3 regions of the Actinomadura sp. 9N407 genome follow, and region 3 is predicted to be linked to each of the others. Evidence: predicted binding sites of a transcription regulator. Region 3 holds the regulator's gene; each other region holds the start of a gene.
What was found. Region 3 encodes HrcA, which represses chaperone genes, less so after heat shock. Its sites were predicted from a motif close to TTGGCACTCTCNNNNNGAGAGTGCCAA; they were not measured.
Positions count from the first base shown of each region.

Region 1: groES (co-chaperone GroES) is a predicted target of HrcA. The motif match lies at 5,133-5,159, and genes of this name have one in related genera.
Region 2: groL (chaperonin GroEL) is a predicted target of HrcA. The motif match lies at 2,832-2,858, and genes of this name have one in related genera.

Region 1 covers NZ_JBIRAW010000057.1:4,020-14,255, reverse strand. Annotated here, with positions in the region: gene guaB (IMP dehydrogenase) at 1-432, opposite strand, end outside; gene ACH34Q_RS45790 (DUF5319 domain-containing protein) at 728-1,117, shown strand; gene ACH34Q_RS45785 (hypothetical protein) at 1,114-1,995, opposite strand; gene ACH34Q_RS45780 (sigma-70 family RNA polymerase sigma factor) at 1,992-2,564, opposite strand; gene groL (chaperonin GroEL) at 2,985-4,607, opposite strand; gene groES (co-chaperone GroES) at 4,706-5,017, opposite strand; gene ACH34Q_RS45765 (SAM-dependent methyltransferase) at 5,279-6,631, shown strand; gene ACH34Q_RS45760 (hypothetical protein) at 7,097-8,671, shown strand; gene ACH34Q_RS45755 (phosphotransferase family protein) at 8,916-9,863, shown strand; gene tsaD (tRNA (adenosine(37)-N6)-threonylcarbamoyltransferase complex transferase subunit TsaD) at 9,912-10,236, opposite strand, start outside.
Region 2 covers NZ_JBIRAW010000031.1:126,340-136,575, reverse strand. Annotated here, with positions in the region: gene ACH34Q_RS36450 (phospholipid scramblase-related protein) at 1-306, opposite strand, end outside; gene ACH34Q_RS36445 (phospholipid scramblase-related protein) at 380-982, opposite strand; gene groL (chaperonin GroEL) at 1,072-2,703, opposite strand; gene ACH34Q_RS36435 (hypothetical protein) at 4,161-4,433, opposite strand; gene ACH34Q_RS36430 (hypothetical protein) at 4,675-4,971, opposite strand; gene ACH34Q_RS36425 (hypothetical protein) at 5,223-5,486, shown strand; gene ACH34Q_RS36420 (nucleotidyltransferase domain-containing protein) at 5,547-6,170, opposite strand; gene ACH34Q_RS36415 (MoaD/ThiS family protein) at 6,256-6,534, opposite strand; gene thrC (threonine synthase) at 6,575-7,840, opposite strand; SAM riboswitch class I at 7,856-7,997, opposite strand; gene ACH34Q_RS36405 (cation diffusion facilitator family transporter) at 8,413-9,339, opposite strand; gene ACH34Q_RS36400 (trehalose-6-phosphate synthase) at 9,436-10,236, shown strand, end outside.
Region 3 covers NZ_JBIRAW010000022.1:77,964-88,199, forward strand. Annotated here, with positions in the region: gene ACH34Q_RS29915 (hypothetical protein) at 1-153, shown strand, start outside; gene hemW (radical SAM family heme chaperone HemW) at 239-1,450, shown strand; gene ACH34Q_RS29925 (DUF4870 domain-containing protein) at 1,480-2,100, opposite strand; gene ACH34Q_RS29930 (DUF3097 domain-containing protein) at 2,162-3,061, opposite strand; gene hrcA (heat-inducible transcriptional repressor HrcA) at 3,178-4,191, shown strand; gene dnaJ (molecular chaperone DnaJ) at 4,192-5,328, shown strand; gene ACH34Q_RS29945 (16S rRNA (uracil(1498)-N(3))-methyltransferase) at 5,399-6,124, shown strand; gene ACH34Q_RS29950 (hypothetical protein) at 6,248-6,928, opposite strand; gene ACH34Q_RS29955 (SigE family RNA polymerase sigma factor) at 6,925-7,512, opposite strand; gene ACH34Q_RS29960 (histidine triad nucleotide-binding protein) at 7,949-8,293, shown strand; partial or broken gene ACH34Q_RS29965 (PhoH family protein) at 8,476-9,213, shown strand; partial or broken gene ACH34Q_RS29970 (LAGLIDADG family homing endonuclease) at 9,754-9,999, shown strand.

The DNA of each region.
Region 1 (10,236 bases), on a different contig from region 3:
GATGTCGCGGTTGGTGACGATGCCGACCAGCACGCCGCGCACGTCGGTGACCGGGACGCCGGAGATCCGGTAGCGGGCGCAGAGCACCTCGACGTCGGACAGCGTCGCGTCCGGCAGGCAGGTCACCGGGTTGGTGATCATGCCGGCCTCGGACCGCTTGACCCGGTCGGCCTCGGCCGCCTGCTCCTCGACGGGCATGTTGCGGTGCAGCACGCCGATCCCGCCCTGGCGGGCCATCGCGACGGCCGTACGGGATTCGGTGACGGTGTCCATGGCCGCCGACAGCAGCGGGATGCGCAGGTCGACGTCGCGGGTCAGCCGGGTCGTGGTGTCGGCCTCGCCGGGCTGCAGGTCGGAGTAGCCGGGCAGCAGCAGCACGTCGTCGAAGGTCAGGCCCTGCGGGATGATGGCGGGCTCGGCGGCGGGATTCATGACTACCTTCCCCTGGGGCGTCTGGGTGTACGGCCAGGTCACGACGGCCTCGTTCCATGGTAGGACCTGGCCTGGCGGTGGGACGGCACTTCCCGCTCGGGGGCGAGTGGTCTTGGTGACACCCGCAACGCACTGACCCATCCGCACATTCCCGGACATTTCCGACATCGCCCCGGCAGGCCCGCCCGGATCGGCCTGGCGCGCCCGAACGCGGGGGCCGCCGTACCCGGCCCAGGCGGGGCGGATGCGGCTTGGGGGGTGCACCCAGCGGGGGGCGTGGCAGTAGCGTGGGGGTGTGCACGACGACGCTCCGCTCGACCCGTTCGCCGGCGACCCGGAGGACCCGGCGGCCTCGCTCGGCGACCCGGGCGAGGACGTCGCCCCGCTCAGCGTGACCGAGCGGGAGGACGTGCTGGCCGATCTCGCCGACCTCGAGGTCTTCCGGGCCCTGCTGGAGCCGCTCGGCGTGCGCGGGCTCACCGTCGACTGCGGTGACTGCGGCAAGATGCACTACATCGACTGGGACCTCCTGCACGGCAACCTGCGCCACCTGCTCGACCAGGGCCTGCCCCGCGTCCACGAGCCCGCGCTGGCGCCCGATCCGGTCGACTACGTGAGCTGGGAGTACGCCCGGGGCTACGTCGACGGCGTGATCGACAGCGAAGAGGGACGCGACGAGCCCTAGCGGCCCGGACCGTCTCGGTCGTCCCGGTCACAGTCGCGGTCACGGTCGCCCAGGTCGGCGGGCAGGCGGGTGCGCTCCTGGACGCGCCTGCCGAGTTCCTCCAGGCGGCGCTGCATCCGGGTGAAGTCCTCGGTCTGCGGGCGTACGGCCCGGCTCTCGGTGGCGGCCCTGCGCGGGCGCGGTGTGCTCTCCGGAAGCCCGGCGATGCGGTGCTTCACACGCGAGGCCTGCTTCGAGTCCTTCCCGGTCTCCCCCGGCTCGGTGCGTTGCAGGCCGGAGGGCACCGCCCGTACGGGAGCCAGGGCGAAGGGCAGGACCGCCTTGCTGGAGTCGGTGGTGTCCGGGGCGCCGCTGTGCCCCTCCTCGACCGGGCCCATGGCCTGGGACGGAGCGGGCTGCCCCGTCATGCCGCCGGCGGCCGCGACGCCCGTACCGGCCAGCACGGCGCCGGCCACGCCGAGGGCCACGATCGTCCGGGGGCCGCGGCGGCGGGGGCCGACCGGCGACAGGGGACGGTCGTCCTCGACCGGGTCGTCCGGCACGGCGTCCTGGCCGGCGGCGGGCCCGTGCCGGACCGGGACGAGTTCGTCCACGTCCCTGATGAGCGCCCGCAGCATCCGGACCGCCGGGTCGTCGGAACCCGCCGCGCGCCGTGCGGCCAGCGCGTCGATGAGGGCGTCGGTACGGCGGGCCGCGCCCAGGTCGGCCGCGAGGGCGGGAAAGGCGACGACGGCGCCCGCGGTGCGGGAATCCGTACTGCGGGGATCCGTACTGCGGGAATCCGTGGGGAAGGGCTCCGGGGTGAGGGGATCCGGGGTGGAGGACCCCGTGGTCGATACCGCTGCCGGATCCGGGGCGCCCTGGCTCCGTTCCGTCAAGCGATCGACTCCTCTCTGGCCATCGCGCGGAGCCGGGTCAGCGCGCGGTGCTGCGCGACCCGTACCGCTCCTGCGGTCATGCCCAGCACGTTACCGGTCTCCTCGGCCGACAGCCCGGCCACGACGCGGAGCAGCACCAGCTCGCGCTGGTTCTCCGGCAGCCGGGTCAGCAGGTCGCGGGCGCGCTGGGCCTCGATGTAGCGCACCACGGTCTCCTCCGGCCCGGGCCGGTCGTCGGGCCCGTCCGGCAGGTCCTCGGTCGGCACGGCCGCCCGGACCGCGCTGCGCAGCGCGTCGGCGATCTTGTGCGCGGCGATGCCGAAGACGAACGAGGCGAACGGCCGTCCCATGTCGCGGTAGCGCGGCAGCGCCGACAGCACCGCGATGCAGACCTCCTGAGCCACGTCGTCGGCGATGTGGTACTGCCCCGACACCCGGCCCAGCCGGGCGCGGCAGTAGCGCACGACCATCGGCCGGATCTGCCCGATCAGTACCTCGATGGCCCCGGGATCGCCCTGGACGGCCAGCTTCGTCAGCTCTTTGAGGTCCCCGTCGTCGGTGCTCGCCATGCGCGGCGCCCGGCCCCCGCGGCCGGCATCGCGGGGTGGTGGAGGGGTCGCCCCCTCCGAGGGTTCTCCGGCGCGCGCGGTCGTGGTCCCGGCGAAGCATCCCTCGGTCACGTAGAGCATGATGCCCAGCGGGCTCGGGCCTGTCTCCACTGTGTTCGGCAACGGAATGGTCACAGTGCGGGGAACGGTACCCGAAACGCACCCGGTGCGCTCGGATGATCGCGCAGGGTGGCGGCACGGTCCCCCGTTACGCCTCATTCAGCTATAAACCACCTATGAGACGACGAATCGCAAGATTCGCGACTTATAGCGCAAATAGGGAGATCCCCGCCATGTCTGGCAGGGATCTCCCCTTCGCGTACGGCCGGAGCCGGCCGGTGCCTCAGCGCCGGTCAGTGCCGGACGGGCTCGAACGGTACGTCAGTGGCCGTGGCCGTGACCGTGACCGCCGCCCGCGGGCTCCTCGTCCTCCTCGGGCTTCTCGACGACGAGAGCCTCGGTGGACAGCAGCATGCCCGCGATCGACGCGGCGTTGGTGACCGCGGAACGGGTCACCTTCACCGGGTCGATGACGCCCTGGGCGATCAGGTCGCCGTACTCGCCGGTGGCGGCGTTGTAGCCGTGGCCGGCCTTCAACTCCTGCACCTTGGAGACGACGACGTAGCCCTCCTGGCCGGCGTTCTCGGAGATCCAGCGCAGCGGCTCGACCAGCGCGCGGCGGACCGCCTCCGCGCCGGTGGCCTCGTCGCCGGACAGGCCGAGGGCGTCGAAGCCCTCCTTGCCCACGTGCACCAGGGCGCTGCCGCCGCCGGACACGATGCCCTCCTCGATCGCCGCGCGGGTCGCCGAGATGGCGTCCTCCAGGCGGTGCTTCTTCTCCTTCAGCTCGACCTCGGTGGCCGCGCCGACGCGCAGCACGCAGACGCCGCCGGCCAGCTTGGCCAGCCGCTCCTGCAGCTTCTCGCGGTCCCAGTCGGAGTCGCTGTTCTCGATCTCGACCTTGATCTGGTTGACCCGGCCCTGGATGTCGTCCTGCGAGCCCTCACCGTCGACGATCGTCGTCGCGTCCTTGGTGACGGTGATCCGGCGCGCCTGGCCCAGGTCCTCGATGCCGATGCTGTCGAGCTTGAGGCCGATGGCCTCGCTGACGACCTGCGCACCGGTCAGGGTGGCCATGTCGCCCAGCATCGCCTTGCGGCGGTCGCCGAAGCCCGGGGCCTTGACCGCGACCGACAGGAAGGTGCCGCGGATCTTGTTGGCCACCAGCAGCGCCAGCGCCTCGCCCTCGACGTCCTCGGCCACCACCAGCAGCGGCTTCTTGGTCTGGGCGACCTTCTCGGCCAGCGGCAGGAACTCCTGCACGTTGGAGATCTTGCCGTCCACGATCAGCACGTAGCCGTCCTCCAGGACGGCCTCCATGCGCTCGGGGTCGGTGACCATGTGCGGCGACAGGTAGCCCTTGTCGAACTGCAGGCCCTCGGTGAACTCCAGCTCCAGGCCGAAGGTGTGGGCCTCCTCGACGGTGATGACACCGTCCTTGCCGACCTTGTCGAACGCCTCGGCGATCAGGTCGCCGATCTGGCCGTCCTGCGCCGAGATCGTCGCGACGTGCGCGATGTCACCCTTGGCGTCGACCTCGCGGGCCGACTTCAGCAGCTGGTCGGACACGTACTGCGCGGCCGTGTCGATGCCCCGCTTGAGGGCCATCGGCGACGCGCCGGCGGCCACGTTGCGGATGCCCTCACGGACCATCGCCTGGGCCAGCACGGTGGCGGTGGTGGTCCCGTCACCGGCGATGTCGTTGGTCTTGGTCGCCACTTCCTTGGCGAGCTGGGCCCCCAGGTTCTCGTAGGGGTCCTCCAGCTCCACCTCGCGGGCGATGGTGACGCCGTCGTTGGTGATCGTCGGCGCGCCGAACTTCTTGTCGATGACGACGTTGCGGCCGCGCGGGCCGATCGTCACCTTCACGGCGTCCGCGAGAGCGTTCACGCCGCGCTCAAGAGCCCGGCGGGCGTCCTCCTCGAACTCCAGGATCTTCGCCATGCGGAAATCTCCAGTCCTGTACGGCTAGCGGTACGCAGTACGCCCCGGCCGCCCCTGATTTCGGGCCGGTCCGGGGCGGTGCGTCACTTCTCGGTGAATTACTTCTCGATGACCGCGAGGACGTCGCGGGCCGAGAGCACGAGGTACTCCTCGTTGTTGTACTTGACCTCGGTGCCGCCGTACTTGCTGTAGAGCACAACGTCGCCGACGCTCACGTCGAGCGGTACACGCCCGCCCTTGTCGTCGATACGACCCGGGCCTACGGCCAGGACGGTCCCCTCCTGGGGCTTCTCCTTGGCCGTGTCGGGAATGACAAGACCCGACGCGGTGGTGGTCTCGGCCTCAAGCGGCTGGACGACGATGCGGTCCTCGAGCGGCTTGAGAACAACCTTGGTGGCGGTCGTCACGATCTGACCTCCCCTTCGATTGGTCCTCGGCCGGCCATGTCGACCGGCCGGCAATGTGGCAGAAGAGGCGACCCTGGACCGGCCTGCCGTCGCGGGTGCCAGACCGACCTTGTCGCTGCTGGCACTCTCAGTGTGAGAGTGCCAGTCTGGAGACTATTCCGAGACCGGTGACCCGTCAACATGAACACGGCCTGCCCGGGCGGGTCCCCGGCGCCGTGACCGGCGGGACGGCCGCATCCCCGCTCCGGCGCTAACGTCCAGCCTATGGACATCCAGGGGTTCCGCGGACTGCTTACGCCGGACGGCCAGGCCGTACTCGCCGCGGCCACCGGCTCCGACGTGACCGAGAGCGGCCTCCTGGCGACCGCGTCCCGGCTGCGCGAGCGCCACCCCGCCGAGCTGGTGTCGGCGGCGCTCACCCAGGTACGGCTGCGCGAACGGGCCCGAGCCAAGTTCGGTCCGGACGCCGGTGCGATGTACTTCACCCGGGCCGGGCTGGAGCAGTCCACCCGGGCGAGCGTCGCCGCGCACCGTGCCCGCCGCTTCGCCGGATACCTCGTACCCGGAGATCGGGTTCTCGAACTCGGCTGCGGGATCGGCGCCGACCTGATCGCGCGGGCGCGGGCGGGCCGTACCGGCGAGGGCGTCGAGCTGGACCCGCTGACCGCCGAGGTCGCCCGCGCCAACCTGGCGGCGCTCGGGCTGGACGATCTGGCCTCGGTACGGGCGGGCGACGCGACCGCCGAGGATCCGGCCGGGTACGCGGCCGTCTTCGCCGATCCGGGGCGCCGCACGACCCGCGGCCGCGTCTTCGACCCCCGCTCGTACGAGCCGCCGCTGGACACGATCCTGGACCTGGCCGGGCGCGTCCCGGCCGGCTGCGTCAAGGTCGCGCCGGGGATCCCGTACGAGGCGATCTGGCCCGAGGGCGATGCGGGCGGGAGCGGTGCGATCGGGAGCGTCGGAGGGCGTGGTGCGGGCGAGGGCGGCGCCGGGACGGAGGCCGAGTGGATCTCGGTCGGCGGGGACGTCAAGGAGGCCGCGCTCTGGATCGGCGGGCTGGCGGGGGACGTCCGACGCAGGGCGACCCTCATCCCGGCCGGCTTGGACCGTGGCGACGACCCTGGCGGGGACCGCGAGGCGGAAGGGATCGTGACGCTGACGCCGGAGCCGGGGCTGGGCGATCCACCCGTCGGCGGCTGGGGGCGTTTCCTGTACGAGCCGGACGGCGCGGTGATCCGCGCGCATCTGGTCGCCGAGGTCGCGGCCGGGGTCGGCGGGCGGCTGGTGGACCCGCGGATCGCCTACATCACCTCGGACACGCTGGTGCGGACGCCGTTCGCCGCCGCGTACGAGATCGACGACGTGCTGCCGTTCTCGCTGAAGCGGCTGCGCGCCGAGCTGCGGCGGCGCGATGTCGGGGTGCTCACGATCAAGAAGCGCGGCTCGGCGGTCGACATCGACCGGCTGCGCCGCGACCTCGGGTTCGGCCGGCGGGGACCCGGCGGCGACGCGGAACTGACGGTGGTGCTGACCCGGGTGGGCGACGACCCGGTCGCGCTGCTGACGCGCCCGGCGCCCCCGGCGGCGCCATTTCCGCACCGAAGATCTTCTTAGGAACGAGAACGCCAAGAGCGTTCGGGCGCCATGCCACGGCTGAGCAAATACTGCGCACTTTCCGGTAGCGAGTTCGGCGGCGGAAACAACTCGTCCGAGAAACGCGTGATGCGGCCGGAATGGCAGCGGCGGCGGGCCGGTGGCGGGGCGCTTCCCCTCTCCGGAACGGTTCGGCGGGCGTACCGGCGCCTGTACGGATTCTCCAGGCCCGCCAAGGCGTGGCGAGTGCCGGCGCCGCTCGCGGCGACTGCGGAGTTCATCCGATTCATCGCGCATCGGGAGAATGTCGCGCTCCGCCCGAACGTCCCGCCTTTTCCCGCAGCCGGATATCGAGCGTCCACACGACGACTCGGACCGCCCCGTGTTCCCCGTTATCCATGGGCCGCGCACGCACTACAGTGAGCGACTTCACGATTTCATTGCCGCCCGCATTTTCGAGCGCGACGGCACAAGAGGGAGCATCGGGTGGAAACGAATCACAACTTCCTGCAGACAGGGGGTCAGCCGGTCTCGGATCGGATGCGGGAGTTGCTCGCCCGTGCGGCGCAGGACCACGTCTACGAACAGCGCTCACAGGGTCAGGTCCTGGATGAGATACGCCAGCGGCTGGAAGGTATGGAGTGGCTGCTCCGCGAGGTGCGGGAGCGGGAGCTGAACGGCCTCACCGGGCAGATCGACGTGGTGCGGGGCCAGGTCGACGAGCTGTTCGGCAAACCCCCCGAATGGGCGGAGGGGCTGGCCGAGCACATCGAGGCGGTGGGCGAGCGGGTCAAACCCGTCGCCGAGCTGCCGGCGCTGTGGGCCGACGTCGGCGTGGTGGCCGAGAACGTCGACGAGACGCTCACCCGGATCCAGTCCATGCTCGACTCCGCGGACCACATCACCGACGCCACCCGGCAGGCGTCGCAGCGCATGGAGGACATGTCCAAGCGGCTGGACAGGCTCCAGGGCAGCATGGAGGCGTCCTCGGTCCGGTTCAACCGGCTGGACAAGTCGCTGGCCGAGCTGGGGCACCGGGCCGAGCGGCTCGATCACTCGATCAGCAGCGTCACGACCCGGGTCGACCAGTCGCTCGGCGAGACGGCCGAGCGGATGGAGCAGGGCCTGGAGGCCGTCAACGGGCGGGTCGAGGGCGTCGGCGGCCGGCTGGACGGGCTGGACGGCCGGCTGGAGGGCCTGTCGGGCAAGCTGACCGGGCTGGACGGCCGGCTGGTGGCCGTCGACGACCGGATCGGCCGGCTGCCGGCCACGCTGGAGATCGGCGAGCTGCACAAGATGATGACCGAGCTGGTGCACCGGCCGGTGATCGACCAGGGGCACCGCTTCGACGCGCTGGAGAAGCGGCTGGCCGACGCGGTGGACCCGCTGATCGACGAGCTGCGGGCCCGCCCCGACCGGGACGAGGTCGAGGCGACGATGTCGCAGCTCGCCCGGACCGCCTACAGCGACGTGTCCCGGCGGATGGACGAGTTCTCCCGCCGTTTCGAGGACGTCCACGAGAACGCGCGCAAGCGGATCGAGGGCATCCACGAGGAGACCACCAGGAAGGTCGACGGGGCACTGGAGGAGTTCACCACCCAGGTCGACATCGTCTCCCGGCGCGTCGAGTCGGTGCACAACGACGTCACCAAGCAGGTGGAGGCCGTGCACAACGAGGTGACCAAGCAGGTCGACAGCGTCCACGACGACGTCAGCAAGCGGATCGACGACGTCCACACGGGCGTGGCCAAGCAGGTCGGCGGCCTCCAGGACGACGTCAAGCGGCGGGTCGGCGGTGTCCAGGAGGAGGTGGCCAGGCGGGTGGACGGCATGCAGGACGAGGTGGGCCGGCGCGCCGATGCCGTACAGGCGGAGGTGGGCAAGCGGTTCGAGGTCGTGCAACTGGAGGTCGGCAAGAAGGTCGACTCGGTCCACGACCAGGTCACCCGCCAGGTGACCTCCGTCCACGAGGACGTGCTCAAGCGGCTGTCCACGCTGGAGGAGACCATGCTCGCGCTTGCCGAGGCGCTGCTGCGGCCGCGCCGCGACGGCAAAGATTGAGCGAGTGGGGAGTCTGAGGGGTCGCCCCTCAGAGAGACAAGACTGAGTGGCATTGCGGGGCGCTCTCGCGGGCTTGTGCGGGAGCGTCCCGGGTGCCGTCCATCCACCGATTCCTAGTCCGGCGGTTTGTCCGGCAATCCGGGGAAGCGCCCGAAGCCATGATCCAAAGCCATGTCGATGACGTGCACTTTGTTACGTTCCGTCTTCGCAAAATCACTGCCAATACCCATCGGAATCCGTTTTCATGGATCTCGTGACCCACGCATCGGCTCCCTGTGCACCCACCGGTGCCCCGCCCAGCCGCACCACCCTGCGCTGGGTGGCCGAGTGCCTCGGCCAGGGCGCCGAGGTGCGGATGGTCCGTCCCCTGGCGGGCGGCGCTGCGCACGCCAACCACGCACTGCTGGTCGAGAGCCGCTCGGGCAGCGCGCACCGGCTGGTGCTGCGCCGCTGGACGCCGCGCGAGCCGGGACGCCCCGCGGCGCGATACGCCGACTCCGAGTTCTCCCCGGAGCGCGAGATCGCGGCACTGACGCTGCTGGCGGGCTGCGAGGTCCCGACGCCGTCGCTGGTCGCCGCCGACCCGGCCGGCGCCTACTGCGACGCGCCCGCGCTGCTGATCAGCCGGCTGGTCGGGCATCCGCCCCGGCCCGCACCCGACGACCTGCCCGAATACCTCATCCAGCTGGCCGCCGCGCTGTTGGCCGTGCACACCCGGGGCGGCGCCTCGACGATGCCGCCGTACGTCCCGTACAACCGGCTCGACCAGCGGCAGGCTCCCCGGCACGCGCTTCGCCCGCGGCTGTGGGAGCGGGCCTTCGAGTTCGCGGCCGGGCCCTCGCCCGAGGCCCCCTACCGCTTCATCCACCGCGATTACCACCCCGACAACACCCTGTGGTCGTACGGCAGGCTGACGGGCATCGTCGACTGGTCGGACGCCTCGTACGGGCCGATCGCGATCGACATCGCGCACATGCGGCTCAACCTCGCGCTGCGGTACGGCCCGCCGGCGGCCGAACGGTTCGTGACCGCGTTCGACCAGGTGTCGGGCGGCTACCGGCACCACCCGTACTGGGACGTGCGCTGCCTGCTCGACCTGCTGCCCGAGGACGACGGCCGGATCATCGACGAGGCGAAGATGCCGCTGGTCGAGGACTACCTCGCCGGTCTGCTGGCCGAGGTGTCCGCCTGATCCCGGGCCGCGCCGGCGCCGCGCGGGCGGCTCCGGCGCGCCGGGCGGTCAGAGCCTGATCGTGCCGATCGGAAGGCTGGAGTCGGCGGGCAGGTCAAGCTCGGACGGCGCCAGCCCGCTGGCCACGAGCTCGGAGCCGAGCGCGGCCACCATCGCGCCATTGTCGGTGCACAGCTTCGGCCTCGGCACCCGCAGCCGTACGCCGGCGGCGTCGCAGCGTTCCTGGGCGAGGATCCGCAGCCGGGAGTTGGCCGCCACACCGCCGCCGATCAGCAGGTCCTTCACCCCGTTGTCCTTGCAGACCTTCAGGGCCTTGTGGGTGAGCACGTCCACCACGGCCTCCTGGAAGGAGGCGGACACGTCGGCCACGGGC
Region 2 (10,236 bases), on a different contig from region 3:
GGTCCTGAACGTGCCCACGACCTCGCCGTCCGGGCGGCTGACCGTCGTCCGCATCCGCCCCTCCTCCTTGTCGACCACCAGGAGCGGGGTGTCGTCGGGCGTGGTCAGCAGTACGGCCCGGGCGTGCAGCTGGGACTTGCCGGGGAAGATGGTGCGCAGCCTCTCGGTCCCCGCGAGCTCGCCGATCTGGTCGGCGACCGCCAGCACCGTGCCGTCCTTCTCCATGACCGTGTACTGCGACCGGGCGAACGGACCGCGGCGAGGCTGCTCGACCCTCAGTACGGAGGAACGGAAGGGGTCGCTCATGCAATCTCCTGGCCTCGTCGTCGGGCACGTCCTGCGAGCCCCACCGTACGCGAAAGTCCCTGGGCGAACCGGCTCAACTCGGGACGGGAAAGTCCTTCCCCTCGTACAGCATCAGATCGATCGCGATCGGTGCGGCGGCCACCAGTACGCGGAGCGGATCGGCGAGGGGCCGGAAGATCTCGACGGAGTACTTGTCGGCGGTGGTGAGCACCTCGGTGGCGGCGCCCTTCCACTTCTTGTCGACCTGGGCGACATGGTGGCCGTGGCCGTCGAGGACCCGGAACTTGCGGGCCAGCCGGTTGCCCTCCAGCCGTCCGGCGGGACGGTCGGCCGCGTCCAGCAGCACGTACTGGTACCGGTAGCGGTCCATCCGCACCGAGCCGACCAGGCGGCCGTCGGGAGTGCTCACCCAGGTACCCGCGGCGCCACGCGCGGCCTTGGGCTTCTCCAGGACCAGCAGCGGTACGCCCTGCCCGCTCTCCACGTAGACCGCACGGCGGTCGTCCCCCTCGCCGAAGAACGTCCGGTACGCCTGGCGGCGCATTGGGACGCCCTGCTCGGCCGCGCTGGCGAGCAGCGTGCCCGCGCCGTCGTACACCTTGTACTGGGACCGGGCGGACGGAGCGCGGCGGGGCTGCTCGACGCGCAGCACGGGGGAACTGAAGAGATCGGTCATAGACCCGCATAGTGCCGCAGACCCCGGACAGCCGAAAGGGGCGGTCCCGAAGGACCGCCCCTTGAGGCTCACCGAAGTGATGGACTAGATCAGAAGTCCATGCCGCCCATGTCGGGAGCGCCACCACCAGCGGCGGCACCGCCCTTCTCGGGCTTCTCGGCGATGACGGCCTCAGTGGTCAGGAACAGCGCGGCGATCGACGAAGCGTTCTGCAGCGCGGACCTGGTCACCTTGGCCGGGTCGAGAATCCCGGCCTCGAACATGTTGACGTACTCGCCGGTCGCGGCGTTCAGGCCCTCACCCGGAGTCAGGTTGCGGACCCGCTCGACCACGACGCCGCCCTCAAGGCCGGCGTTGACCGCGATCTGCTTCAGCGGCTCTTCCAGAGCGCGCTTGACGATCGCGGCACCGGTCGCCTCGTCGCCGACCAGCTCGAGCTTGTCGAAGGCGGGGATACCGGCCTGCAGCAGCGCGACGCCACCGCCGGGCACGATGCCCTCCTCGACGGCCGCCTTCGCGTTGCGAACGGCGTCCTCGATCCGGTGCTTCCGCTCCTTGAGCTCCACCTCGGTGGCGGCTCCGGCCTTGATCACCGCAACGCCGCCGGCCAGCTTGGCCAGCCGCTCCTGCAGCTTCTCTCGGTCGTAGTCGGAGTCGGTGGAGTCGATCTCGGTACGGATCTGGTTGACCCGGCCCGCGATCTCGTTGGCGTCACCGGCGCCGTCGACGATCGTGGTCTCGTCCTTGGCCACGACCACCTTGCGGCAGCGGCCGAGCATGTCGAGCGTGGTGTTCTCGAGCTTGAGACCCACGTCCTCGCTGATGACCTGGCCACCGGTGAGGGTGGCGATGTCACCGAGCATGGCCTTGCGGCGGTCGCCGAAGCCGGGGGCCTTGACAGCCACCGACTTGAAGATCCCGCGGATCTTGTTGACCACCAGGGTCGCCAGGGCCTCGCCCTCGACGTCCTCGGCGATGATCAGCAGCGGCTTGCCGCCCTGCATCACACCTTCGAGAACGGGCAGCAGGTCCTTGTTGGCCGACGCCTTGCCCTGAACGATCAGGATGTACGGGTCCTCGAGGACCGCTTCCATCCGCTCGGGGTCGGTGACGAAGTACGGCGAGATGTAACCCTTGTCGAAGCGCATGCCCTCGGTGAGCTCAAGCTCGAGCCCGAAGGTGTTGCTCTCCTCGACGGTGATGACACCTTCCTTGCCGACCTTGTCCATCGCCTCGGCGATCATCTCGCCGATCTGCGGGTCGCCCGCGGAGATGGAGGCCGTCGAAGCGATCTGCTCCTTGGTCTCCACGTCCTTGGCCAGCTTGGAGAGCTCCTCGCTGACCCGCTCGACCGCAGCCTCGATGCCGCGCTTCAGCGACATCGGGTTGGCGCCGGCGGCGACGTTGCGCAGACCCTCGCGTACCAGCGCCTGCGCCAGTACGGTCGCGGTCGTCGTGCCGTCACCGGCGACGTCGTCGGTCTTCTTGGCGACTTCCTTGACGAGCTCGGCCCCGATCTTCTCCCACGGGTCTTCGAGCTCGATCTCCTTGGCGATCGAAACGCCGTCGTTGGTGATCGTGGGTGCGCCCCACTTCTTCTCCAACACGACGTTGCGACCCTTGGGCCCAAGGGTGACCTTCACGGCGTCGGCGAGCTGGTTCATACCGCGCTCCAGCCCGCGGCGAGCCTCCTCGTCGAACGCGATCATCTTTGCAGCCATAGGCTCCAGTCCTCCCGGAACAAGGTGGCCATGAAGGATCGAGCCGACGCCCGCGACGGACGACCTCCCCGACGGCGTCATTTCCGCCGCCGGAGTGAGGCCTCATCGCCTCGATCCAGACTGTGGGATTGTCACTCTCCACAGCAGAGTGCCAACCATTGGTTTTTAGCACTCTACCCAATCGAGTGCAAGCGCCGTACGTCCTGACCAGGCGATGGCCCCTCCACCTCGTCGTTCTCGCCCTGACCAGGAGCGGAACCGTCCGAAGTCGGACGGAACGCGAGCCGCCGTACGCCGGTGGTCGCGTTACACGGGTCTGGGCACGGGGGTGGCCTGTACCGGGTGTACCGCGACAGGGGTCGTGGGAGTTCCAAGCGCGGCTTGGATGCGCTCGTTCCTGATCTCCTCGTCACCGTCGAGGCAGTGCGCGTACGTGCTCTGGGGCATGGCTACCGAGCGCCCGGCACGCGCCGCCACGTTGACCGCCGGGACACCACTGTTGAGCCAGAGCGACAGACAGGCATGCCGAAGGTCGTACGGCCGCTGGGCCAGCGGAGTCTTGAGCTGATCGGGAGTCAGCACTTGGACACGAGCCCGAGACCACACAGCCTCATAGCTGACAGGGACTGCTGGGGGTCTATCCCCTGAACGCCGTGGGGCGTTTCCCAGTCGACATCGCGGAGCGGATTTGCCGAGAACACTTTCAGCCTGACCGCGTGTTCAAGGGCGGCGGCGCTCGCGTCGCCGTCACGGAGGCTCCGGGTTCCTCCAGGTCGGGCGTAGTCGCGAGGCAGGGACGAACGTTAGCGGCCGAGACATAGGGGACGCTTATGATCCCAACATGCCGCCTGCTACAGCTACGCCGTCAGATTCCCCGCACGCCGAGACACGCGTTAACGCAGCCAGGATCACATCCTGGCTGGTTGCCGGCATGGCCTCATGGTGGCTCGCCTTTCCCGTAGCTTTCGCAATGGGCCATGCTCTCGTTGGCCGTCCCTTTCCGAACGTCTTCGAAAGATCGACCGGTGTAGCACTGCTATGGGCCGGGATCGGTGGTGCCGCGCTTGCGCCGATCATCGGCCTTGCAACGGCACTGCTGGGACGACGGCGCAGGGCGAGCGTGTACTTCGCTGGGAAGGGCGCGCTGACTCTCTGCTGCGTCGCGTTCCTTCTCTACGCGCTTCACCAAGCATGACCAGAGAAAGCGGCTCATCAGCAAGAGGCACCGTGCCCGCTGGGTGCCCGTCACGGCGGACGATCATGGACGCTCACGGTCGTCAACGGGGTCGAGGACACGCAAGGCCAGGTCAGCGAAATACCAGGAAGGATGGACAGCGGATCGGATGAAGCGCCTCCGGCGAGGGCCTCTGACTCTGGGAGGCTCAGCTCGGACCCGTGACGGTCGTCGATGGTTGGGGTGGAAGCCTGACCCTGCGAGGTGTTTCCCTCCGCACGGGTCATTCGTCCCAGTAACGACCCCACGTCCCATCGGGAGCGTCTGGCGCGATCGGTTTCGATCCTCTGCGGTGTTCTCGTTCCTCTGCCTCTCTCGCCCTGACAGCAGCGATCGTGGAACGGACATCGAACGCCAGAAATATCGCTAGTGCCGCCACCGCTCCCACTGCGACCCACAGGCTGACCATGTCGTTGGCACCGGCGAGCGTGGCCGCCCCGTACACGACCGAGAACACCAGAGTGCCCAGAAGCAGAACGAACAGAACGAGAGCCACAGCGTCATCATAAAGAGGCGGCCCACACGCGAGACTTGCTCCTCGTGGGCAGAAGCGTGACCACGGGCACCGCCGCCATCGGGGCGCGGCACTCGCGTCGCTGCACCCGCCGTCCCGCCGCGTGGGCGTCGACCACCGACCGGCGGCCCAGACGGCCGCGCACCCCCGCCTAGCGCTGTACTTCGCGGCGGTGATCTAGCCGGCTGCAGTGAAGCGGAGCATCAGTCACCACGTCATGCCTCTAAAGCGATCGGATGGCCGCTTGGAGATCAGTCCCATAGGACCCCCAGCAGGCGATGGAACCGTCCGGTTGAAGGTCACCCATGTACCACTCACCTTCGATGCCGACGAGACAGAGGCCGTGGAACTGAAGGATCGTTTCGACCAGTTCAGGCCGTACGGGTTCGTAGGCGGGTTGGCCTCCGATCCGCTCCTCGACCAGTACGAGCCGTTCCGTCGGCAGCGCTGTGGCGCTGTCATCGCCTGACACGGCGCGTACTCGCTCGATCGTCCAGTCGACGGGGAGCGGTGAGGTCATCGGCACATGATCGCAGGCAAGGACGTGGCACGGTCGTACCCGAACCGCCGCGGCGAGCGGGGCGCAACTTGCTCCGGTACGGGTCAGTGTCGCCGCTGGTCGAGGACCGGACGTGGCTCGGGGGACCGATGTCCTCCTGGCCACCACCAGCGCGCATGCCGTCCGAACAGGGTGACGGCCGGAGGCTGCCATGAGCCGTTGCTGATGGACGCGTCCAGCCGGTACGCGCGCGGCGCGCTTAGACTCCGGGCATGGATCTCAGGGATGCGACGCGCATGGTCATGGCCGAGTCGGCTTCGTACCCGGAGTTGCTGAGGGTCAGCCGGCACACCTATGACGAGGTCGCCGCCGGGCGGAGCGCGGATCATTCGGCGCTGTCGTGGATGCTGAACGAGGCCGCGCGCAAGGGGCTGATCCCCGTTCTTGAGCGGAAGCACGGCCAGGCCGCCGTCAAGTCCATGGTGACCACGCTCGCCATGGAGATCGACCGGCAGGCTCCGGTCACCTCGTACTGAACGGTCAGCCCACGCCGCGAGGGGGCTGAGGGGCATCTCGCTCTTGTACGGCACCGGTCCTTATGAGCGAAGGCCCGACGGCCGGTAATGGTCACGGTGGGACGCGCGTACGAGGGGGAGCACTTCTTCCTCCAGGCGCCGGGATATGTGCAACCCGTAGCGAATCTCCAGCCGGTCGCGGGCGCGTATGAAGCGTTCCGCGGCTTCTTGGAGGGAGAGCGGTAGCGTTTCGATTCCGAGGGGCCTCAGGATGTGGTGGCTCATCCTGAGGAGTTCGCCGCGGATGCGGTCGGTCATACCGTGGCGGCACTTGCTGACGAGCCAAAGCGACCAGTCCCAGAAGTGCGCGTCGATCGCCGTGAGGGTGTCGGGGCCTACGCGCCAGGGCGGATTCCAGCTGCGCGGTACGTCGCGGAAGAGCAGGTCGACCTTGACGGGGCCCGGATAGATGAGGAGGTAACTCTCGCAGTCGCCGAGGGGGTCCCATTGGGCGGCGAGCGGTCCGTACGAGGCGGCCAGGGCGGGGAGGTCGGCGGCCACTTCGCCGAAGTCCTCGGCGGTGACGTGGAAATCCCAGTCGGACAGTTCGGTGGCGGTGCCGCGGGCGCGCGATCCGATGAGTTCGATCCGGCTCACCATGGGATGCGCCTCGACCGCCTCCGCGATTTTCTCGGCTGTTCCCATGCAGAGCCTCTTCCCGCTCCCCAGCATGGCAAAGCCCCCTTTTCCCGGCATTTACCGAGAAAAGGGGGCAAAGGGCCGAGCCCGATCAGCCGCCGGCGACGGCGGGGATGATCGAGATCTGGGCGCCCTCGGGCGTCGGGGTGTCCAGGCCGTCGGCGAACCGCACGTCCTCGTCACCCACGTACACGTTCACGAAGCGCCGGATCTTGCCGTTGTCGTCCAGCACGCGGGCGGCGATGCCGGGGTGGTTCGCCTCGAGGTCGGCCACCACCGCGCGCAGCGTGGCGCCCTCGGCCTTGACCTCCGAGGCGCCACCGGTGAGGGGACGCAGGATCGTCGGGATCCGCACGGAAACGGTGCTCATTGCTGCTGGCTCCAAGAATGCTCTGGGACGGACGTACGGGTCAGGCGAGGCCGGCGGCCCGGAAGGCCTCCAGCGTGGGAGCGATGTTCGCGCCCGGTCCCACCTGGGAGGAGATCGCGTCCAGGGTCTTGAGCCCGTCCCCGGAGTTGATGATCACGGTCTCGGCGGCCGGGTCGAGCGCGCCGCTGCCGATCAGCTTGCGCAGCGTGGCCACGGTGACCCCGCCCGCGGTCTCACCGAAGATGCCCTCGGTACGGGCCAGCAGCCGGATGCCCTCGACGACCTCTTCGTCGGTGACGTCCTCCACCGCGCCGCCCGTACGCCGGACGACGTCGAGCACGTACGGGCCGTCGGCCGGGTTGCCGATCGCCAGCGACTTGGCGATGGTGTCGGGCTTCACCGGCCGTACGACGTCGTGCCCGGCCTTGTAGGCGGCCGCGACCGGGTCGCAGCCGGCGGCCTGGGCACCGAAGACCTTGTACGGCTTGTCCTCGACCAGGCCGAGCTTGATGAACTCCTGGAAGGCCTTGTCGATCTTCGTCAGCTGGGAACCGGACGCGACCGGGATCACGATCTGGTCCGGCAGCCGCCAGCCGAGCTGCTCGGCGATCTCGTACCCGAGGGTCTTGGAGCCCTCGGCGTAGTACGGCCGGACGTTGACGTTGACGAACGCCCAGTCCTCCTGCTCGCCCGCGATCTCCGAGGCCAGCCGGTTGACGTCGTCGTAGTTGCCGTCGACCGTGATGAACGTCCCGCCGTACACCGCGGTCGTGATGATCTTCTGCTGCTCGAGGTCGGACGGCACGAACACCGCGCTGCGGATTCCCGCGCGCGCCGCCGCCGCGGCGACCGCGTTGGCCAGGTTGCCGGTGGACGGGCAGGCCAGCACCTTGAAGCCCAGCTCGCGCGCCGCCGCCAGCGCCACCGCGACCACGCGGTCCTTGAACGAGTGGGTCGGGTTGCCGCTGTCGTCCTTGACCCAGAGCCGCTCGAGCCCGAGCGACTCGGCGAGCTGGTCGGCGCGGACGAGGCGGGTGAGCCCCGGCTCGGTGTTGGGCGTCTCGGCGACCGTCGAGGGCACCGGCAGGAGCCCGCGGTAGCGCCAGATGTTCTGCGGTCCCGCCTCGATGCTCGCGCGGGTGATCCCGCTGAAGTCGTAGGCGATCTCGAGGGGCCCGAAACACTCTTCGCAAGCGTAGAACGGGCCGAGATCGCGGCGGCTCCCGCATTCGCGGCAGACCAGGGCCGTCGCGGGCCCGAGGTCGGGGCCGGACGAGAGGTTCGGGTTGGCAGGCGTGATTGCCATGGAGCGAGGCCTTTCTCCCCATCTTCCCTGTGCCACCTTGGTCACAGGCCGGAGTTGGCACCATCTCCTGATCGGCCTCGCAGGATCGCGAGCGCGTACGAATCAGTCGGTTGCCGGGGCTTCAACGGGCCGGTCCCTCCACCCCTCTTGATGAGCGCTATGAAGTTGTGTGTGAGTTGAGCTGGAAGACCGGCCCGAGGCCGCTGTGCTCCCTGCACCCCTCTTGATGAGCGCTATGAACGCTGCAGGACATTGATACCACCCGAACGCAGATGCGTTCTCCCTGGGCGGTATCGCGTCGTATGCGTGACTTTACATGACCTGCCCGGTTGCCGGACAGCTGGGTCTCGCCGTTTGAGACGTTACCCGACCGACGTGTAGATCACCCTCGCGCCCCCAGCCCCGCCCCCTGCTGAAGTTGTGACGGCCTCAAACGTTGCGATCGCGTCCGAAGGCAGGTTCGAGCGAAGCGAGAACCTGATCGCGAAGCGAGCCGCCAGGCGAGTTCGGAGCGATGCCAGCGATCGCCGCGTAGCCCGCCGAAGGAGGGCCGCCAGGCCCGACGCCAAGGGCTACGCCTTTAAAACCTGCGTCGGGTCGAGGAAGACATGGCGGACGAGGGGGATCCGCTCCTGCAGCAGGCGGTCGATCTCGCCCGCGATGTCCTCGGCCTCGTCGGCGCTGATGGTGTCGGAGAAGTTCACCTTGGCCGCGACGAGGATGTCGTCCGGGCCGAAGTGCATGGTGAACAGTTCCTGGACGCCGGTGACGCCGGGGGCGGAGGCGATCTCGGTACGGATCTCGCGCTGGACGGCGGGGGCCACGGACTGGCCGATCAGCAGGCTGCGGCTGTCGCGGCCGAGGGCGAAGGCCACCGCGACCAGCAGCAGGCCGATCATGACCGAGGCCAGGCCGTCCCAGAACGGGGAGCCGGTGATCTCGCGCAGCGCGAGTCCGGTGGCGGCGAAGGCGAGGCCGATCATCGCGGCGGAGTCCTCGAACAGGGCCGCCTTGAACGTGACGTCCGGGCTGTCGCGGACGTGTTCGACCAGACCGTGGTCGGTGTGCCGGTTCTCCCGGCGGGCCTGGGTCCAGGCGCGCAGCCAGGAGGTGCCCTCCAGGACGGCGGCCAGGCCGAGGACGGCGAAGGCGAGCCAGGCCTGCTCGCCGCCGCCGGGTTCCTTGCCGGTGATCGTCAGGATCCCCTCGAAGATCGAGTAGCCGCCGCCGGCGACGAAGATCCCGAACGCGGCGAGCAGCGACCAGAAGTAGCGCTCGTTGCCGTACCCGAACGGGTGCCTGCGGTCCGGCGGGCGGGCGCTGCGGTTCAGCGAGGCCAGGAGGAAGCCCTGGTTGAGGGTGTCGGCGACCGAGTGCGCGCCCTCTGCCAGCATCGCGCTCGATCCCGACAGCACGCCCGCGATCAGCTTGGTGACGGCCAGGATCAGGTTGGCCGTCCCCGCGACGAGGACGGTCTTGGTGGTCTCCGCCCGGCTCATCCGGCCCCGGTACCCGGCGAGGATCCCGGTAATCGGAGCCGCGAAATCACCCGGGTCACTTTGATGCGCCCCGTTCCCAACTGAGACCCTGCCGGTATGAGCCAAGTGCTGGTGGCGTCCAACCGTGGCCCGGTGTCGTTCTCTCAGTCCGATGACGGCGCGCTGACCATGCGCCGCGGCGCCGGCGGGCTGGTGTCCGGCCTCGCCGGGGTCACCGGCGCTCCCGGTGACCCGGGTGGCGCGGGCACCCGGACCGGGTCCGTACGTACCGTGGCGGAGGCCGGGGCACCGGACGTGCTGTGGGTGTGCGCGGCTCTCGGCGAGGCCGATCGTACGGCGGCGCGGCAGGCCCCGGACGGGCGGCTGGACCTGGCGGGGCACGACATCGGCGGGTCGGCCGTCCGGATGCTCGACATCCCCGCGGCGACGTTCCACCGCGCGTACAACGCCGTGGCCAACTCGACGCTGTGGTTCGTCCACCATCTGCTGTACGACACGCCCCGGGCACCGCACTTCGACGCGCGCGCGCGGCGCGACTGGCAGTCGTACGAGGCGTACAACGCGGCGTTCGCCGACGCGCTCGCCCGGGACGCGGCGCCCGGCGCCAAGGCCGCGATCCAGGACTACCACCTGTCGCTGGCACCCCGGATGCTCCGCGACAGGCGGCCGGATCTGAAGATCGTGCACTTCTCGCACACGCCGTGGGCGCCGCCCGAGTACTACCGGCTGCTGCCCGACGACATCGGCGAGCAGATCCTGGACGGCATCCTGGGCGCCGACCATGCCGGGTTCCTGACCGAACGCTGGGCCGAGGCGTTCCTGGACTGCTGCTGCGCGCTGCCCGGCGCCAAGGTGGACCGCGTGGCCCGTACGGTCACGCGGGGCGGGCATGTGACG
Region 3 (10,236 bases):
GGCGGCCGGTTCAGCGCCGAGTTCGACTACGACGGCGAGCCGGAGTTCAACCCGCCGCTCAACCCGTCCGCGTACGCCATGGACCTTGAACGCTTCCCGCGCTCCGACGAGAACACCCCCGACTGGCTGCGCGACAAGCTCCGCGACGCCTAGACGCCTGACGGCGCGCCTGTAAGGCACATTCCGGGGCACGTTCCAGGGGGACGGAGCAGCGCGGCACGCACGGCAGACTGGACGTGTGCCCGCGACCCTGCCTGATGGCGACCCCGTCCCCGCCGATGGGGCGCTGCCCCCTGCCGCTCTCAAGGGCCTGGGGGAACGGCCGTTCGCGTTCTACGTGCACGTCCCGTTCTGCGTGACGCGGTGCGGCTACTGCGACTTCAACACCTACACGGCCACCGAGCTGGGGCCTGGGGCGAGCAGGGACTCCTACGCCGAGACGGCGATCCAAGAGGTTCGCCTGGCCCGGCGCGTACTGGGCGATGCGGCATTGCCGGTGGAGACGGTCTTCGTGGGTGGGGGCACCCCCACGCTGCTGTCCCCGGATGACCTAGGGCGCGTCCTCAAGGCGATCGACACGGAATTCGGGCTCGCGCCAGGCGCGGAGGTCACCACGGAGGCCAATCCGGAATCAGTGGACGAGCGCTACCTCGGCCGGTTGCGCGAGGTGGGGTTCACGCGGGTCTCGTACGGCATGCAAAGCGCACGCGAACACGTGCTGGCCGTTCTAGAGCGCACGCACACACCGGGCCGTGTGCCGCAGGTCGTGGAATGGACCCGCAAGGCGGGCTTCGAGCACATCAACCTGGATCTCATCTACGGCACCCCGGGCGAGAGCGACGACGACTGGAGGGCCTCCCTGGAGGCGGCCCTGGAATTGAGCCCTGACCACGTGTCGGCGTACGCGCTGATCGTGGAAGAGGGGACCCGGCTGGCCGCGCAGGTACGCAGGGGAGAGCTGGCCGCCCCGGATGACGACGCGATGGCCGACCGGTACCTCATGGCGGACGAGCTGCTGAGCGCCCAGGGCCTCCGCTGGTACGAGATATCCAATTGGGCCACCGCGCCCGAATCCGCCTGCCGGCACAACCTCCTCTACTGGACCGGGGCCGACTGGTGGGGCGTAGGCCCCGGTGCGCACAGTCATGTGGGCGGCACGCGCTGGTGGAACGTCAAGCATCCCGCCGCTTACGCCGCCCGCCTCGCGGAGCACGTCACACCCGCGCACGCCCGCGAGGTCCTCGCCGACGAGGACCGGCACGTCGAACGCGTCATGCTGGAACTGCGGCTGGCCTCCGGCTGCCCCGCGGAACTGCTGGACGGCGCGGCGGTACGGCGGGCGATCGCGGACGGGCTGATCGAGCCGGACCCCTACGAGCGGGACGGCCGCGCCGTTCTCACCGGGCGCGGCCGGCTGCTCGCCGACGCGGTCGTCCGCGATCTCACCTGATCCGGCTCACCTGATCCAGGCGGGCCAGGTCACTTGATCATGGGCCAGGCCATGAAGGACGGGAAGCGGTACCACTCGCCCCGGTTGCCGGCCACCGCGGCCATGACCAGGTAAACGATCTGGGCCACCCCCAGCGCGAAGGTCGGGATCAGCCAGAGCCCGAACGTGACCACGCTGAGCAGGAGGTTGATCATCAGGTACACGAACTGGCTGATCGCCAGATTGAGGCCCTGGGCGCCGTGGTGGCGCAGGAACGCCGACTCGTCCTTCTTGATCAGGTAGACCAGCAGCGGCGAGACGAACCCGATCAGGAACTGGCCGAGATGGCCCATCAGCGCCCACTGGCGCTCGTCCGGCGTCGTCTGCCCGTAGCCCTGGACCGCGGCGCCGTACGGCTGCATCTGCGCGCCGTAGCCCGGTGCCTGGCCGTACCCGGGCGCCTGCCCGTAGCCGGGCTGCCCGTACCCCTGCTGCCCATAGCCCGGCTGCCCGTACGCCTGCTGCTCGTAACCCGGTGCCTGGCCGTAGCCCGGCTGCTGCTGTTGCTCGTACCCCGGCTGCTGCGGCTGCTGTCCGTAGCCAGGTTGCTGTTGCCCATAGTCGGGCTGCTGCTGTCCGTACCCTGGTTGTTCCGGAGGCCCGTACGACATCGCGTGCTCCTCTGGGGGCTGGCGGCGATCAGGAAGGCGCGGGGGAGTGGGTGAGGGGCCGCTAGGGCTCCTCTGGGGCGGTGACGAAGTCGATGAGTTCCTCGACCCGGCCGAGCAGTGAGGGTTCGAGGTCGGTGAAGGCGCTCACCGAGCCGAGGATCCGCTTCCATCCTGCGCGCACGTCATCCTCCCAGCCCAGTGCGGCGAGCACCCCTTCCTTCCAGGGTACGCCGCGAGGCACGCGCGGCCAGGCGGAAATTCCGACCGCCGACGGCTTGACCGCCTCCCAGACGTCGATGAACGGGTGACCGGTGATGAGGACGTGAGGCGAGGACACCTGTGCGGCGATCCGGCTCTCCTTGGATCCCTGCACCAGATGGTCGACGAGCACGCCCAGGCGGCGTCCCGGGCCGGGCGCGAACTCGGCCACGATGGCGGGCAGGTCGTCGATCCCCTCCAGGTACTCCACGACGACGCCCTCGACGCGCAGGTCGTGCCCCCAGATCTTCTCCACCAGCTCGGCGTCGTGGACGCCCTCCACGTAGATGCGGCTCTCCTTGGCCACCTGGGCGCGCAGCCCCTGGACCGCGATCGAGCCCGACGCGGAACGCGCCGCCGCCCTGCCCGCGCCACCGGCACCGGTACCGGGGACGGGCCGTACGAGGGTCACCGGTTCGCCGTCGATCAGGAACGCCGCCTCGGTGAGCGGGAACACCCGCCGCTTGCCGAACCGGTCCTCCAGCGTCACGCCGAACTTGTCGCAGGCCACCACCGCGCCGCAGAAGCCGCTGCCGGGATCCTCCGCGACCAGCCCCGGGTCGGCGGGGATCTCCGGGATCTCGGGGGCCTCCGGGGGCCGGCTCGCGGGTACGGGCCCGCCGCGCGGGCCGCGTCCGAGCCGCCGGCCGCCGCGCCCCCGGCCACCGGACAGGATGTCGTCGCCATAGTCCTTGCTCCGCACGCTCAGGCACTCTAACGAGCCCTGACGCCGCCGGCACCTCCGAACTCGGCTCGGGTGCCCGTACACTTGGCACTCGGAAGTACGGAGTGCCAGTACGGGGCAGAGGAGGTGACCACGTGCTCGACGACAGGAAACTCGCGGTCCTGCGCGCCATTGTCGAGGACTACGTCTCCACCAACGAGCCGGTGGGCTCCAAGGCCTTGGTGGACCGGCACAACCTGGGCGTGTCGTCGGCGACGATCCGCAACGACATGGCCGTGCTGGAGGAGCAGGGGTACATCCACCAGCCCCACACCAGCGCCGGCCGCGTCCCCACGGACAAGGGCTACCGGCTGTTCGTCGACCGGCTGTCCACGATCAAGCCGCTGTCCAGCGCCGAGCGGCGCGCGATCGAGACCTTCCTCAGCGGCGCGTACGACCTCGACGACGTGGTGGGCCGCACCGTACGGCTGCTGGCCCAGCTCACCCGGCAGGTCGCGGTGGTGCAGTACCCCTCGCTGACCCGCTCGGCGGTGCAGCACGTCGAGCTGGTCCCGGTGGGCGCGCACCGGCTGCTGCTGGTGCTGATCACCGACACCGGCCGGGTCGAGCAGCGCATGATCGAGAGCCCCAACGAGCTGTCCGAGGAATCGATCGGGCACCTGCGGGCGTTGCTCAACACGTGCCTCGACGGCTGCGGGCTCGGCGAGGTCCCGAGCGCGGTGGCCGACCTGCCGGAACGGGTCCAGCCCGAAGACCGGCCGGTGCTGGCCGCGGTGCTCTCGGTGCTGCTGGAGTCGCTGGTGGAGAAGCACGATGAGAAGATCGTCTTCGCCGGCGCGGCCAACCTGGCCGCGGTGGACTTCTCCAAGAGCCTGCGCGAGGTGCTCGAGGCCCTGGAGGAACAAGTGGTGCTGATGAGGCTGCTCGGCGAGACCGGCGACTCCTCTACAGTTACGGTGCGGATCGGCACCGAGAACCCCGATGAGGGACTCCGATCCACGTCTGTGGTCGTGGCCGACTATGGCGTCGGCGACATGACCCTGGCCCGGCTGGGAGTGCTCGGGCCGACACGCATGGATTACCCCGGCACGATGGGAGCGGTACGGGCAGTGGCACGCTACGTCGGACAGATCCTGGCGGGGTCGTAAGTGGCAAACGACTACTACGCGACCCTGGGCGTCCGCCGCGACGCCGGCCCGGACGAGGTCAAGAAGGCCTATCGGCGGCTCGCCCGGGAGCTCCATCCGGACGTGAACCCGGATCCGGAGACCCAGGAGCGATTCAAGGAGATCACCCAGGCCTACGAGGTGCTCTCCGACCCCAAGAAGCGCGAGATGTACGACCTGGGCGCGGATCCGTTCGCGCCGGGCGGCGGTGGCGCGGGCGCCGGCGGCTTCGGCGGCGCCGGATTCCCGTTCAGCGACATCATGGACGCCTTCTTCGGCACCTCGGCCACCCGCGGCCCGCGCACCCGCGCCCGCCGCGGCCGCAACGCCACGCTGCGGGTCGAGCTCGACCTCGGCGAGAGCGCCTTCGGGACGACCCGCGAGCTGACCGTCGACACGGCGGTGGCCTGCACGTCCTGTTCCGGCTCCGGCTGCGCCCCCGGCACCCACCCCGACACCTGTGACACCTGTCACGGGCGCGGCGAGGTCCAGCAGGTGCAGCGCTCGTTCCTCGGCCAGGTCATGACGGCCCGCCCCTGCCCGCAGTGCGGCGGCTTCGGCAGCGTGATCCGGACCCCGTGCCCGGAGTGCTCGGGCGACGGCCGGGTCCGTACCCGCCGTACGGTCAAGGTCAAGATCCCGGCCGGCGTCGAGAACGGCATCCACATCCAGCTGGCGGGCGAGGGCGAGGTCGGCCCCGGCGGCGGCCCGGCCGGCGACCTGTTCCTGGAGATCGTCGAGAAGCCGCACGAGATCTTCGAGCGCGAGGGCGACGACCTGCACTGCACGGTGCAGATCCCGATGACCGCCGCCGCGCTCGGCACCAGCGTCACGATCGAGACGCTGGACGGCGCCGAGGACGTCGACATCAAGCCCGGCACGCAGTCGGGCCAGGTCATCACGCTGTACGGGCGCGGCGTCCGGCATCTCAACGAGAGCGGCCGCGGCGACCTGATGATCCATGTCGACGTCGAGACCCCGCACCGGCTCGACGAGGAGCAGGAGGAACTGCTGCGGGCGCTGGCCAAACTGCGCGGCGAGGAGCGTCCCCCCGGACGCTTCGCCCCTGGCCAGCGCAACGTCTTCTCCCGCCTGCGGGACGTCTTCAACCAGCATTGAAGAGTGACGGTGACGGCCTACCACGAGGGCCGCGACGAGGAACGGCGCTCATGACCGCGGGGAAGCGGTCATGAGCCCGCCGGTGTTCCTGGCCGACGACCTCGGCGGCGACCGCGTGACCCTCGGCGGCGCCGAGGGCCGGCACGCGGCCACCGTCAAGCGGCTGCGGCCCGGCGAGCGCGTCGACCTCACCGACGGCGCGGGCCTGCTGGCCGAATGCGTGGTCGTCACGGCCGACCGGGCCTCGCTCACCCTGGACGTCCTGGCCCGGCACCACCAGCCGGCCCCCGAGCCGCGCCTGGTGGTCGTCCAGGCCCTGCCCAAGGGCGACCGGGGCGAGCTGGCCGTGGAGACGATGACCGAGGTGGGCGTGGACGAGATCGTCCCGTGGGCCGCCTCGCGCTGCGTCACCCAGTGGCGACCCGAACGCCGGGAGAAGGCGCTGGGCCGCTGGCGCGGTGCCGCGCGGGAGGCCGCCAAGCAGGCGCGCCGCAGCCGGCTGCCGGAGGTCGCGGAGCTCGCCACGACATCCCAGGTGACCGAACGTCTCGCCGCCGCCGGGGCCGGTCTGGTCCTGCACGAGGAGGCCACCGGCCCGCTCAGCGCGGTGCGTCCCCCGGCTACGGGCGAGATCGTCATCGTGGTCGGCCCGGAAGGCGGGATCACCGAGGACGAGCTGGCCGCTTTCGCCGCCGCGGGTGCCCAGACCGTACGCCTCGGCCCCACAGTGCTGCGTACCTCCACGGCGGGCGTGGCCGCCGCCTCAGTGCTGCTGGCCGCCACCGGCCGCTGGTGACGCGGCACAGCCGTCCCACCCGCAGCCGACCCACCTGAAGCCGACCCACCGGACGCACCCAAAGCCAAAAGACCGGGCCCGCAGCCTCAAGGGCGGCGGACCCGGCCGGAACGTGCGGTCAGATCAGGCGGCGGGCTCTTCCGCACGCGCCGGGGCCGGCTGCTCCTCGGTGACCGGCGGCTCCGTCGTGTCGGGCGGGTTGGGCTGGGCGGAGCCGGAGTCCGACGGGCTCGGCGTCGGCGAGGTCGACGGGGTCCCGCTCGGGCAGGGCGTCGCGCCCGGGTCGGACCCGGCCTTGGTGCTCGGGCTGGCGCTCGCGGTGGGCGAGCCGGTCGCGGGCGGCGTGGCGCACGCGGTCGAACCCAGCGAGGTGTCCGGTGACGGCGAACCCGACTCGGCCGGGGCGCCGCTCTCGCTCGTGCCGGGCGACGCCGGCACCTGCGAGTTGGGCGGGACGCCCTGCGGGCCGCCCGGACCGCCGCCGGGACCGGCGTGCTGACCGGGATCGGACGGGCCGTTGCTGCCGGCGGACTGGATGAGGTCGATCGTCTGCGGGGCGGTGACGCCGATACCGGCGATCAGCACCGCGGCGGCGACGGCCAGGACAGGGCGGCCCCACGCCACGCCGAGGCCCGTACCGGAGAAGCCGAAGAACCAGTTCCAGCCGAACCGGCGCTGCGCCCGCTCGTCGACGCGGGTGCGGATCCGTTCCAGCCCGTCGGGCGCGGGGATGACCGCCTCCGCCTCCGCGTGCAGGGCGCGGCGGAGGATCTCGCCGTGCTCGTCGTGGGGCTCGGTGGTCATGAGAACTGCTCCAGGGTGTTGCGTAGCGCGGACATGCCGCGTGCCGTGTGACTCTTGACGGCACCGCGGGAGATGCCCATGGCCTGGGCGATCTGCGCTTCGGAGAGATCGGCGTAGTAGCGCAGGACGAGAGCCTCCCGCTGGCGGGTGGGGAGCTTGTGGAGCGCCTGGACGACCGCGGAGCGTTCGAGCTCCCCGATGGCCCCGGCCTCCGCGCTGGGAGCGTCGGGCAGTCCCTTGGGGGCGTACTTCTCGACGACCGCGCGGTGCCGCAGCACCGACCGCGACCGGTTGACCACCGACTGGCGCAGGTAGGACAGCGCCTTGTCGGGATCGCGCAGCCGCCGCCAGCCGCCGTGCATCGCCACGAACGCGTCCTGGACGACCTCCTCGGCCGTCCCGGCATCGCGTACGAGCATGGCCGCCAGCCGTACCAGCGAGCGGTAGTTGGCACTGTAGAGCGCGGTAACCGCCTGGTCGGCATCCCAGGCCACGGCCACCGCACCCGCCGTGCCCCTGGCCACGAGGGTCTCTGTCACGTCAGTGGGACGCCCACCCTCGTCGTCCGGTTTACGAAAGGGCATTTTCTGTCTTGCCTCAGTCAACCTGTCCGCCCTAGATGTAAAGGGCATGCTGTGCTGGTCCTGCCTCAGTCAACCCGTCCGCCCTAGATGTAAAGGGCATGCTGTGCTGGTCCCGCCTCGGTCACCTATCAGCCGCCTTCGCCGACCCCAGCCGCCTTCGCCGACCCCCGCCGTCCTCTCGGACGGTCTGTCCCCCGGCGGACGCGACGGGGTGAAGCGGCCGGTCGGGAGGCGTGGCGCCGCTTGCCGGGCCGGGGGTACGCCTGAGTTGACAACCCTAATCCAGCCGCGGGACGAAAAAGGTCCGAACCGGTCAGTAGTTGATCAATCCGCCTGTTGATCAGCGCGACCCTATCCGGGCCGACCACCCCGGGGCCATGGGCGGAGCGGTCTCGATAGGATCACCGGGATCGTGGCCACGCGCGGGAGGAGAACGATGACGGACTGCCTGTTCTGCAAGATCGTGTCGGGCGACGTGCCCGCGAAGATCGTTCGCGAGTCGGCGGGGACGGTCGCGTTCCGCGACATCAACCCGCAGGCCCCGACGCATGTCCTGGTCATCCCGCGTGCCCACCACCCGACCGCCGCCGAGCTCGCCGCCGCCGACGCCGGGCTGCTGGCGGAGGTGCTGGGCGAGGCGCACCAGGTCGCCGTGGACGAGGGCATCGCCGACACGGGCTACCGCGTCGTGTTCAACACCGGCGCCCAGGCCGGCCAGACCGTCTTCCACGTGCACGCCCACGTCCTGGGCGGCCGTGGCCTCAACTGGCCGCCCGGCTGATCCGTCGGCCGGCCGGCTGATCGGCGCCCCGCGGCTCCGACGTTTCGCGCGCGGCGAACCGGAATGAACAAGCGGAAAACCGGCGGCGTGACGTCGTGCACGGCCAGTACCATGGGAAGGGACACGAGCACGACACACCGCAGCGACAGAAGGCAGGTCGGAGAGGCCGCAAGGCCCGGCTGATGGTCGAATCAACTCACGCGGGACGCGGTGACGGGGCCCGCTCGCGGTCCCAGATCAAGATCGTGGTGCCGGACGACCATTCGATGGTGAGCCTGCTGGGCTCGCGGGATGAGTTGCTCCACGTCATCGAGCGCGCGTTCCACAGCGACATCCATGTCCGCGGCAACGAGATCACGGTGACCGGCGCCGGCTCCGAGACCGAGCTGGTGTCCCGGCTGTTCGCCGAGCTGATCGACCTGCTCAGGAGCGGGACCCAGCTCACCCCCGACGCGGTCGAGCGGAGCCTGGCGATGCTGCGCAACCCGGCCGAGGAGCGCCCGGCCGAGGTGCTGACCCTGGACGTGCTGTCCAGCCGGGGCCGCACGATCCGGCCGAAGACCCTGAACCAGAAGCGCTACGTCGACTCGATCGACAAGCACACGATCGTGTTCGGGATCGGCCCGGCCGGCACCGGCAAGACCTACCTGGCGATGGCCAAGGCCGTCCGCGCCCTGCAGGACAAGCAGGTCAACCGGATCATCCTGACCCGCCCGGCGGTCGAGGCCGGCGAGCGGCTCGGCTTCCTGCCCGGCACCCTCTACGAGAAGATCGACCCCTACCTGCGGCCGCTGTACGACGCGCTGCACGACATGGTCGACCCCGACTCCATCCCCCGCCTGATGGCCGCCGGCACCATCGAGGTGGCCCCCCTGGCGTACATGCGCGGACGTGCCCACCCAAACTCCACCAAAGTCCTCACCCCCGAAGGATTCCGACATATCGGCGACCTGGAGGTCGGTGACCTCGTGGTGGGGTCGAACGGTGAGCCCACCCCCGTGCTGGGCGTCTATCCCCAGGGGGAGAAGGAGATCTTCCGGGTCACCACCCAGGACGGGGCGTCGGTGCCGTGCACGGCCGAGCACCTCTGGGCGGTTTCGACGAGGGACGACCGCCGTCGCGGTAAGCCGCACCGCGTTCTCGAGACCCAGGAGATGATCGGCAATCTGCGTGCCGGGCACTATCACCGCTACGAACTGCCGCTCCTGAGCCAGCCCGTCGAGTTCCCCGCACGGGACATGCCGATGGACCCGTACGCGCTCGGTCTGCTGCTCGGGGACGGTTGCGTGACCGGATCCACGACGCCGAGCTTCTCCACCGAGGATCCGGAGCTGGTCGACTCGCTCGCCCGTCTGCTGCCCGGTACGGAGATTCACCGGACGAACCGCGTGGACCACGTACTGACGCGGGTCTCGGTACCCGGGCAGGTCATCACCATGGAGAATCCGGTGACCGCTGTGATGCGGCGCCTTGCTCTCGATGGCACGCGGTCCAACACCAAGTTCGTGCCTGAGCTGTATCTCTACAACTCTTCGGCGGTCCGGCTGGCCGTCCTCCAGGGGCTCCTGGATTCCGATGGCGGTCCGGTGACGCAGGCGTCCCGGACGTGTCGCATCCAGTACGCGACAACGTCGCCGCGTCTCAAGGACGATGTTCTCTTCCTGGTCCGGTCCTTGGGCGGCGTGGCCTATGAACGCGTGCGTCCGGCGGCCGGTCGCACGCCTGGCCGGGTGAAGGGCCGCTCTGTCGAGTATCGGCATGACGCCCACATCATCGACATTCGGCTGCCGGAGGGCATCGAGCCGTTCAGGCTCGGCCGCAAGCTCGAGAAGTTCAAGGCTGCGGGCGGCGGGCGTCCGCTGCGGTTCATCGAGAGCATCGAGCCCGAGGGTTCCGCCGAGGCCGTGTGCATCCAGGTGGCGGCGGCCGACTCGCTCTACGTG